One region of the Agrobacterium radiobacter genome, then DNA from elsewhere that is predicted to be linked to it. Evidence: predicted binding sites of a transcription regulator. Region 1 holds the regulator's gene; each other region holds the start of a gene.
The links. The regulator LexA, encoded in region 1, represses DNA repair genes until DNA is damaged. The targets are predictions, from matches to a motif close to TGTTCNNNNTGTGTTCNG.
Positions count from the first base shown of each region.

Region 2: the regulator LexA is predicted to act here: its motif matches at 2,065-2,082, upstream of ruvC (crossover junction endodeoxyribonuclease RuvC).
Region 3: the regulator LexA is predicted to act here: its motif matches at 1,940-1,957, upstream of MRBLRC7O_RS22295 (ATP-dependent helicase).

Region 1 is NZ_JBEGHX010000001.1:1,089,023-1,092,301, reverse strand. Features, by position in the region: gene kdsA (3-deoxy-8-phosphooctulonate synthase) at 1-285, opposite strand, end outside; gene MRBLRC7O_RS05525 (VOC family protein) at 285-1,163, opposite strand; gene lexA (transcriptional repressor LexA) at 1,375-2,097, shown strand; gene MRBLRC7O_RS05515 (glutathione S-transferase family protein) at 2,498-3,175, shown strand; gene MRBLRC7O_RS05510 (ComEC/Rec2 family competence protein) at 3,195-3,279, opposite strand, start outside.
Region 2 is NZ_JBEGHX010000002.1:835,470-838,748, reverse strand. Features, by position in the region: gene MRBLRC7O_RS17755 (methyl-accepting chemotaxis protein) at 1-1,876, opposite strand, end outside; gene ruvC (crossover junction endodeoxyribonuclease RuvC) at 2,124-2,636, shown strand; gene ruvA (Holliday junction branch migration protein RuvA) at 2,669-3,279, shown strand, end outside.
Region 3 is NZ_JBEGHX010000002.1:1,852,398-1,855,676, forward strand. Features, by position in the region: gene MRBLRC7O_RS22295 (ATP-dependent helicase) at 1-1,814, opposite strand, end outside; gene MRBLRC7O_RS22300 (carboxylesterase family protein) at 2,240-2,977, shown strand; gene MRBLRC7O_RS22305 (LacI family DNA-binding transcriptional regulator) at 3,178-3,279, shown strand, end outside.

The sequences.
Region 1 (3,279 bases):
GAATTCCTTCTTGAGATCAGCGAAAACCTGCATCGCGCTGTCAAGGCCGATACCGCGCTTGCCGGAAAGCGAGGTGCGGTTCGCCTTGTCGAAGGAGGACTTGTAGACAAGTCCGATCCCGAGGCTGTCGCAAAGCTCTTTCAGGACACCTGCAATCATGAAGGCATGTTCGCGGCTTTCCATCTGGCACGGGCCGGCAATCAGCGAAAAACGCTCGGCATTGGAGAAGGAAACCTTGCTGACGCCGTCGCCGGCGGTGACTTTGAGATTGTTCGTAACGCTCATCATTTTTCCTCGAAGGCGAAGGCAACGCCCTGACCGGGTGCCGCAGGCACCACCAGGCGACCGTCCGCTTTTGCGCAGGACACGCCATTAGCAGCAAGCGCCGCCTCTGTCACGGCAAGATCGTGCGACGAAAAGACGATGCCCGCACCGCGCAATCCGCCGCCGCTCCAATCAGGAGTATTCGGGGCCTGTCCGCTGAAATCAGGTTTTCCGGTCAATCTGATGCGCGCATTGTCGGTCGCGAAAACCATATCACCATCCGGAGATATTCTGCCCTCACAACCAAACACCGTTTCGATCAAGCGCGCCGCGTTCGGATCATCACCGGAGAACAGAACGATTTCACTGAGGCCGGAGACACCGTTGGCATGGCGCTCCAGCACTGTTCGATCGCCCGGCAGGGCCTGCAGCCGCTGACAACTAAACAGAAAGAAATCCGCCGCCCCGCTTGCCGCAAAAGCCAGCCGGAACGCCGCCTCGCTTTCCGATCCATCCGGCATCCGCACAGGCCGCGAAAACTGGAACACATCGCCCGCTGACACGCCAGACGTCAGAAACCTGTCATGGTCGGCAAGGGCATCTTCGGTTTTGGCGACAAGAGCCGAAAAACCCTCCCGCCCGTCACGTTGCCGGAAGGCCCTGTCCCTGCCCGTGAACACATCTCCCCTGTCTGCCGACGCATTATATTTAGCCGGATCAGCAATTACGAGCGGCTCCAGATAGGTCCCGTCGGTAAAAAAAACACAGGCATTTCGGGTGCCGAAAGGATGCAAAGCCTCCGGTGAGACCGTAAATCCAAGGCTGGCGAGACGTTTCGCGGCAACGCCGATATCCTGCACCGGCAGAACGAGATGATCGACGCTATGGGATTTCATCATGACCTGTTTCCTGCGCTGGCACTCCGCCCGGACATGCCTGGACGATTTGGGCCGCAGAAAAGCACAATCGTAGGCCAAGAAGCAAATCATCAAAACAACAGATAGCAGCTTCACGAAATTTTAGGGGATTGCGGAACACATATGGAACATATAGTGTTCGTTCTGTATTTGTTTCGCGACTTCCACTACGATTCTAAAGGGTGTTTTCCTCATGCTCACGCGCAAACAGCAGGAATTGCTTCTCTTCATTCATGAACGAATGAAAGAGTCCGGCGTGCCGCCATCCTTCGATGAAATGAAGGACGCACTCGATCTTGCCTCGAAATCTGGCATCCACCGCCTGATCACCGCCCTCGAAGAGCGCGGGTTTATTCGCCGGCTACCAAATAGAGCGCGAGCGCTGGAAGTCATCAAGCTGCCTGAGGCCTATACGCCGGGTGCAAGGCCGCAGCGCGGCTTTTCGCCGAGCGTCATCGAAGGCAGCCTTGGCAAACCCAAGGCGTCGGAAGCGGCCCCTGCCCCCAAGACGCCGGCCAATGATCTCGTCGGGGCCGTCACCGTGCCGGTCATGGGCCGCATCGCTGCCGGTGTGCCGATTTCCGCCATCCAGAACAATACCCACGATGTGGCCGTGCCTGTTGATATGCTGGGTTCGGGCGAACATTACGCTCTTGAGGTCAAGGGCGACTCGATGATCGAGGCCGGCATTTTTGATGGCGATACCGTCATCATCCGCAATGGCAATACGGCAAATCCGGGTGATATCGTTGTAGCGCTGGTGGATGATGAGGAAGCCACCCTGAAGCGTTTCCGTCGCAAGGGCGCCTCCATTGCGCTCGAGGCGGCAAACCCGGCCTATGAAACGCGTATTTTTGGACCGGACCGGGTGAAAATCCAGGGCAAGCTGGTCGGACTGATCCGCCGTTACCATTGATTCAAGGCATGGGGCCGCAATTCCTTTTGCTGCGGGCACCATCAAGAGGATGGCGCTCCCCTTATGGAGCATTGCAGCTTGCTCCTTGGAATGATGCGGTTCTGCATAAGTGAGAAGCGACATCGTCTGGCAGGTCCGCACATCTTTTATCGCGAAGGCCAGCAGGCAGCGGTAAGAAACAGATGATTGAAAATGAGCATCCTTAATTTCGTTGAGAAAGGATGCAGGTCATCAGTCTCGTCGCGGTGTGTTTCGTCGTTATCTCCGAATGGTGACCTGCAGGTGCTTCTTTTCTTCCTGTCCCACTCATCAATGCGGCTTATGGGAGCCATGGATTATTTGCAATATTCCTGGGCCCATCCGCCGGTATAGAAATGCGCATCATATCGGGGAACACGCCATGTACGATCTTTATATCGCCAACAAGAACTATTCCTCATGGTCACTGCGGCCATGGGTATTGATGCGCACGCTCGGCATTGCTTTCGATGAAAAACTCGTTCCCTTCGGCGAAGGCGTTTCCTTCTCCACCTTTTCGCCAACCGGCAAGGTGCCTTGCCTCGTTGATGAAGGCGTGACGGTTTGGGAATCGTTGTCGATCGCCGAATATCTGGCGGAGCGACATCAGGGCGTCTGGGCGAGCGACAAGCAGGCAAGAGCCTGGTCGCGTTCGGCTGCGAGCGAAATGCATGCGGGCTTTTTCTCGCTGCGCAATCTCTACCCCATGTCGGTCGGCATTCGCGTAAAACCGAAGGGTGGTGATACCGGGCTAGCGGCCGACATAAAGCGCGTTGATGCGCTGTGGAGCGAAGGCCTGGCAAAATTTGGCGGGCCCTTTCTTGCCGGCCAGAAATTTACGGCGGTCGATGCCTTCTTCTGCCCGGTGGCTTTCCGTTTCCAGACCTATGGCGCGGAACTTTCGCCCGCAGCGAAAGCCTATTGTGACCGGCTGCTCGCCCTGCCCGCCATGCGCGAATGGTACGAGGCCGGACTGAAGGAAACCTGGCGCGACGCGGCGCATGAAGAGGAAATCGGCGGGATCGGCGAATTGACGACGGATCTGCGCATCAAGGCCTGACGATCCAGGCTGGCGGCCCTCATTGTGGTGCCGCCAGCAACCGCGTGACGGCATCAGGGACCTCATGGTCAAAACGGCCGCTTTTCCAGTCGTAATAGCGATGT
Region 2 (3,279 bases), on a different contig from region 1:
CTGCGTCGCCTGCGCGCGCCGCCTCCACGCCGGCATTCAGCGCCAGAAGGTTGGTCTGGAAGGCGATTTCGTCGATGACGCCGATGATCTGGTTGATCTGGCGTGATGAGGTCTGGATCGCCTCCATGGCGGCGATTGTCTGCTCCATGACGCGGCTGGATGCCGTTGCCTCCGTGCTGGCGTCGCGGGCGATCCGCGTTGCCTGTTCGGCGCGTTCGATCTGGTCGCGGACGGCTTCGGTGATCGCCTTGATGGCGCTTGCGGTTTCGGTGATGGAGGCTGCCTGCCGTTCGGTACGTTCGGCGAGCTGGTCGGCTCCCACCCGCATTTCCTCGGAACCGCCACGAATGGCGGCGGAATTGCCGCCGATGGCCTGCATGGTTTCGCTGAGCCGGGCAAGCGCCGTGTTGAAGTTATGGCGCAGGCTTTCGAGATCGTCGGGGAAAGCGGTCTCGATACGATAGGCGAGGTTGCCATTCGCCAGCCGGTCGAGCCCCTCATCCAGAGATTGCACGACCATTTGCAGGGTGCCTGCCTCGGCCTCCCGTTCCGCAAGATGCGCGCGCCGGGCTGTTTCGGCTTCTTCCCGTGTGCGTGATGCGGTCTCTTCCATGTCCCGCTGCAGGATAAGTTTTTCACGGAAACTGCCGAGCGCACGCGCCATGCGGCCGATCTCGTCCTTTCGGTCCTGATTGCCGATCTCCGCATCGAGACGGCCTGCGGCCACTTCGCCGGTCAGTCCGGCAAGCTTTTCCAGCGGGGCGAAGAGACGCCGCGCGAAAAAGGCCGTCGCTGCACACATGGCGGCCAGAACGCAAAGGCCGATCACGGCAAGCGTGCCGGCAATCGAGATGGAGCCGGCGTTCAACTCGCTGCGCAGCATGCTTTCCACCGCGAGATATTTTTCGTCGGCGAAAGAGAAGGGGCGGGTATAGGCATTGGCTTCGCCATCCGCGCGGTCGATCTTGGCAATGGTCATGCCCGCCGCGTTCAGGGCCTCGCCGTGGAAATCGTAGATGGCTGGGTCAAGGCTGATCAGCCTGTCGCCCTCAACACCGATAACCTTGCCATCGGCTGATATGATCGCGGATTGTTCCGAACTGCCCGCCGCGATGCCTTTCGTCAGAATCTGACTGAAAACGCCTTCCTTGACCTGGAAGAGGACGATGCCCTTGAACGCGCCGAATTTGACGACCGGAACGCCGAAATAAATACCGGCCTCTTTTGTCGCAGCATCAATCCGCAGGCCGGAGAAACTGGTCTGCGCCACGTCGTTGACCGCCTTTTCGGCGTTCGCCGCGCCGCGGGCGAAGGCCGTGCCAAGGCCGCTTTCCGCCCAGGCGCCGCCCTTGACGGTTTCCCCGAAGGCCGGTCCCTTCAGATAGGAATAATAGACTGTACCGGCGGGATCGATGAAGAGAACATCGCTGAACGGCGTTCCCTTGATATAAGCGCCGATATCCGTCTGGGTCTTCTCATGGGTGGAGTAATAAAAGCCGCTGGGGCTTTCCGGCTTGATCAGCTTTTCCTTTTCGCCGAAGGGGTTTTCCTTGACGAAGACGCGCTGGAGTTCCGCCTTTGCGTCGCCGGAGTTTTTCTGCACGGTGGCCCAGCCGCTGCGCATGGAGACAACAGCCATCTGCAGGGATTCGATCTTGGCAATGGAATCCGCCTGTGTTTTCAGCTGCTCAAGGCGTTCCTGAAGCATGTCGCCGCGGAAAACCAGAATGCTCTCCATGGATCTCGACGCCTGCTCCTCAAGAACGCCGCTGCTGCTTTGATAGCCGAGAAGTGTCAGAGCCCCGGTCGAGATCGCCATCAGCGCCAGGAAAATCGCGAGCACTTTGGTGGATATGGAATGAAAACGGTTCAGCATGGCCGATGCAGCCCTCAATGTCGGATCAGTTCCCGCGCCATGCATGGATGGCGCCATTGGACGGCTGATATGGCGAACATATTGTGCTGCGGATCATCATGTCCGCAGCTCCCCTTTTTTGATTTTGTGGAGAACAATGCGGTACGCGGTTTAAGCAGAGGTAAATGCTGCACTGCAAATTTGATCAATGTTGTCGTTTTGTTCACTTATCGCTGGCAGGGTCGCAGCCGGAAAGATAAGGTGCCTCATGCAAAAGACGATTCGAATCATCGGCATTGACCCCGGATTGCGGCGCACCGGATGGGGTGTCATCGAAACCCTTGGCAACAGCCTTCGGTTCGTCGCCTCCGGTACCGTGACATCGGATGGCGATATGGATCTCGCCTCCCGGCTGTGCCAGTTGCATGACGGGCTGGCTGACGTCGTGCACAGCTACCAGCCCGACGAGGCGGCGGTGGAGCAGACTTTCGTGAACAAGGATGCGGTTGCAACATTGAAACTTGGTCAGGCGCGCGGCATCGCCATGCTGGTTCCGGCGCGGGCAGGACTGCCGGTGTTTGAATATGCGCCGAATGCGGTGAAAAAAGCCGTCATCGGCGTCGGGCACGGCGAAAAGCAGCAAATTCACATGATGCTGAAAATCCTGATGCCGAAGGCCGAATTCAAGGGTAACGATGCGGCGGACGCTCTCGCCATCGCAATCTGCCACGCGCATAATCGCGGCGGCGACAGGATGGCGCGGCTTTTGGCGGCCGGTTGAATATTTAAAGTCTCATTGCAGCGGGCGGCATCATGATCGGAAAACTGAAGGGCAGCATCGAGGAAATCGGCGCGGACTATGTGCTGGTGGATGTGCATGGCGTCTGTTACGTCGCTTATTGTTCGGCGCGCACGCTGTCGAAAATCGGCTCCGTCGGGGAGGCGGTGGTGCTGTTCATCGAAACCTATGTGCGTGAAGACCAGCTGAAGCTTTTCGGCTTTCTCTCGGCACTGGAGCGGGAATGGTTTAACCTGCTGCAGAGCGTGCAGGGCGTGGGTTCGAAAGTGGCCCTGGCCGTCCTTTCCACGCTCTCGCCCTCCGAACTCGCCAATGCCATCGCGCTTCAGGACAAGGTGATGATTTCGCGTGCGCCAGGCGTTGGGCCGAAGGTGGCGGTGCGTCTTGTGACCGAACTTCGCAACAAGGCGCCTGCCTTTGCGGGAGAGGCTTCCGCCTCGATCGGGCTCAAGCAGGAGCTTGGTGAAGGCGTTGCATCCGCGCCGGTGGCGGATGCCGTTTCCGCGCTCACCAATCTCGGCTATTCGCGCGACCAGGCCGCCAATGCGGTTGCTGCCGCGCTGAAGAATGGCGGGGAGGGCGGTGACAGCGCCAAGCTTATCCGGCTCGGGCTGAAGGAGCTTTC
Region 3 (3,279 bases), on a different contig from region 1:
CGGCGTTCTTCCTCCAGTTCCTGGGTGGTGCCGACCCCGAGGTCGGAGGGAATGCAGCCATCGACCACATTCAGGATGAAGACGGAACGCCACTCCTGGCCTTTTGCCGAATGGATGGTCGACAGGCTGAGATAGTCCTCGTCGAGCAGCGGCACGCCGGCCTGATCGCTGGTGGCGTCGGGCGGATCGAGTGTCAGCTCGGTCAGAAAACGTTCGCGTGAGGGGTAGCCGCCAGCGATCTGCTCGAGTTGCAGCAGATCTGCCTTGCGGGTGTCGGTGTCTTCATGGATGCGTTCGAGATGGGGTTCGTACCACAGCCGTGCCTGCCCGATTTCACCCGGCCAGCTATTCGGGGCCTGCCGCAGGCCCACCAGCATCTGCGTGAAGGTCGTCCAGTCATCGCCGGTCTTCGGAGGGGGCGGAATTTCAGCAAGGGCAAGCAGCGGCTCGGGGTCTGTCGCGATGGCATCGAGAATATTGCCGGCCTTCTTTGGTCCGATGCCGGGCAGCATCTGCAGCAGCCGGAAACCGGCGACGCGGTCGCGCGGGTTCTGCGCGAAGCGCAGCACGGCCAGCATGTCCTTCACATGGGCGCTGTCGAGGAATTTCAGGCCGCCAAATTTGACGAAGGGGATGTTGCGGCGGGTCAGTTCCACCTCGAGCGGCCCGCTATGGCTGGAGGTGCGGAAAAGCACGGCCTGCTGTTTCAGCGTCATGCCGGTTTCGCGGTTTGCAAGAATCTGGTCGATGATGAAATTCGCCTGTTCGGTTTCGTCCTTCACCGTCACGAGCTTCGGGCGCTCCAGTGACTCCCGCTCGGTCCAGAGGTTTTTGGTGAACCGCTCGCGCGCCAGATCGATCACGCCGTTGGCGGCCGCAAGGATCGGCTGTGTCGAGCGATAGTTGCGATCGAGCGTGATGATGTCGGCCGCCGGGCTGAAGGAAGCCGGAAAATCAAGGATGTTTCGCACTGTCGCCGCCCGGAACGAATAGATCGACTGCGCGTCGTCGCCCACTACGGTCAAACCGCGGCCACCGGGTTTGAGCGCCATCAGCACCGAGGCCTGCAGCCGGTTGGTATCCTGATATTCGTCGACCATGACATGGTCGAAGCGGTTGCCGATATCATCAGCCAGAATGGGGTCGCTGACCATCTGGGCCCAATAGAGCAGAAGATCGTCGTAATCGAGCACGTTCTGGACCTGTTTTGCCTCCACATAGGCTGCAAACAGTGCCTTAAGTTCGCTCTCCCAATTGGCGACCCAGGGATAATGCTGGCGCAATATCTCCTTGAGCGGCGTCTGTGAATTCACCGCACGCGAATAGATGGCAAGACACGTGCCTTTTGTCGGAAAGCGGCTTTCGGTCTTGGAAAAACCCAGCTCGTGCCGGGCGAGGTTCATCAGGTCGGCGCTGTCCTCGCGGTCGTGGATGGTGAAATCGATGTTGAGCCCGATCTGTTCGGCATAAATGCGCAACAGGCGTGCGCCGATGCCGTGAAATGTGCCGGACCAGGCCAGCGCGTCGGTGAGAGCCCCCGAATTGCCGCCGAGGACGTGTTTGCAGATACGCTCCACGCGGCGCGACATTTCCGTGGCGGCACGCCGCGAAAACGTCATCAGCAGAATACGGCGGGGATCGGCGCCATTCACGATCAGATGTGCGACACGGTGGGCCAGCGTGTTGGTCTTGCCCGAACCGGCCCCGGCGATGATCAGCAGAGGCCCGGCCGTGTGGCCGTCTGTCAGCCCAACGCCATGCTCCACCGCCTTGCGCTGCTGTTCGTTGAGCTTTTCCAGATAGGCAACCGCCATGCGAACAATCCTTGATACCTGCCTGTCCCCATGGTGAGGACATCTTCAGAGATGGCAGTCGTCGGAATCGCCGGCCATTGTCTGCCCTGTTGTCGCAATGATTAGCAAAGACTCAAACACCAATCCAGAACAAATGCTGAACGCCTTTTTTCCCGTCGTTTAAACACGGTCGGTGGTGAGATTTATCGTTCCGAAAGGTCGCTTGCAGTTCGTAGGTGGCTGCTGGTTGCCGGGCGTGCCCGATCCCGCAATCGCAAATCAGATTACGCATGAGGAAATAACGGTATTATTATGAAATATATGAATATTCTCAATTCGTTTCAGTGCATTTTCTCATTCTGCAGCGAAACCTTTGAACCAACCCGGTGATCCGCGAGTTCAATAATCGCGCCTCGGGAGGAGGCGCGTTTTGGGAGGACCAGACCATGAAGCATCTGAAACTTTGCCTGATCGCTGTCGCCGCAATCGCTGCCTCGACTTTTGCCCAGGCCGAACAGAAGGCGATGAAATCCGATGTCACCATCGCCTCTGATATCAACTATCTGCTCTACACGCCCAAGGACTACGCCAGTTCGGATAAGACCTATCCTCTTGTCGTCTGGCTGCATGGCGGCGATCAGGGCGGCGGCGACATCGAAAAGCTGCGCCGCAGCGGCCTGCCGAAACTGATTGAAGAAGGCCGCGATTTTCCTTTTCTGGTGTTCTCGCCGCAAAATCCGAGTGAAGAATTGCTCTATCCGATCGAGCGCGTGGCGAGTGTTCTTCAGGCGGTGGTGGCCGATCATCGGGTGGATCGCGAGCGCATCTATCTGATCGGTTATAGCCGGGGAGGGTTCGGCGCATGGTCGATGGCCGCGCAGTTTCCTGAAACTTTTGCCGCGGTTGTTCCGATCGCCGGCGGCGGTATCCGGCATTACCTCAATCGAACGAATGAAAGGGTAGCTTTCTGGGCCTTTCATGGCGCAAATGACGCTGTGATTCCGCTGTCCGACACGGTGGTCCTCGTGCAACGCCTTCAGGAACTGAAACGAAATGTCCGGCTCACCGTGTTCGAAGATACGGACCATGAAGCGGTCGAAGGGAAAGTGCTGAAGGACGAGGCGATGTGGACATGGCTGCTTGAACAGAAGCTCACCGGTGAGAAAGCACCTGCGGGTCCGTGAATCCGGGCTGATTCCTATTTTACGGCTGTTATAGCCGCTTCCACCAGTACTGCCGCCGCGGGGCGTGCTTTTTGTCACAACCCCGCGGCCTCCCTCAGCAAGTGCATCTTTATCGCTTGACTCGGTGCCCACAAATCGTGCTAATGCGCATTAGCAGCTAATACGTATTAGCAACGATCGGATGTCGGGGAGGGCATCGCGTGACCAATCATAAACGCCTCACGCAAAACGACATCGCCAAGCTCGCTGGGGTCAGTCAGGCAACGGTATCGCTTGTTCTGAATGGCGCACCGGCCGCGATT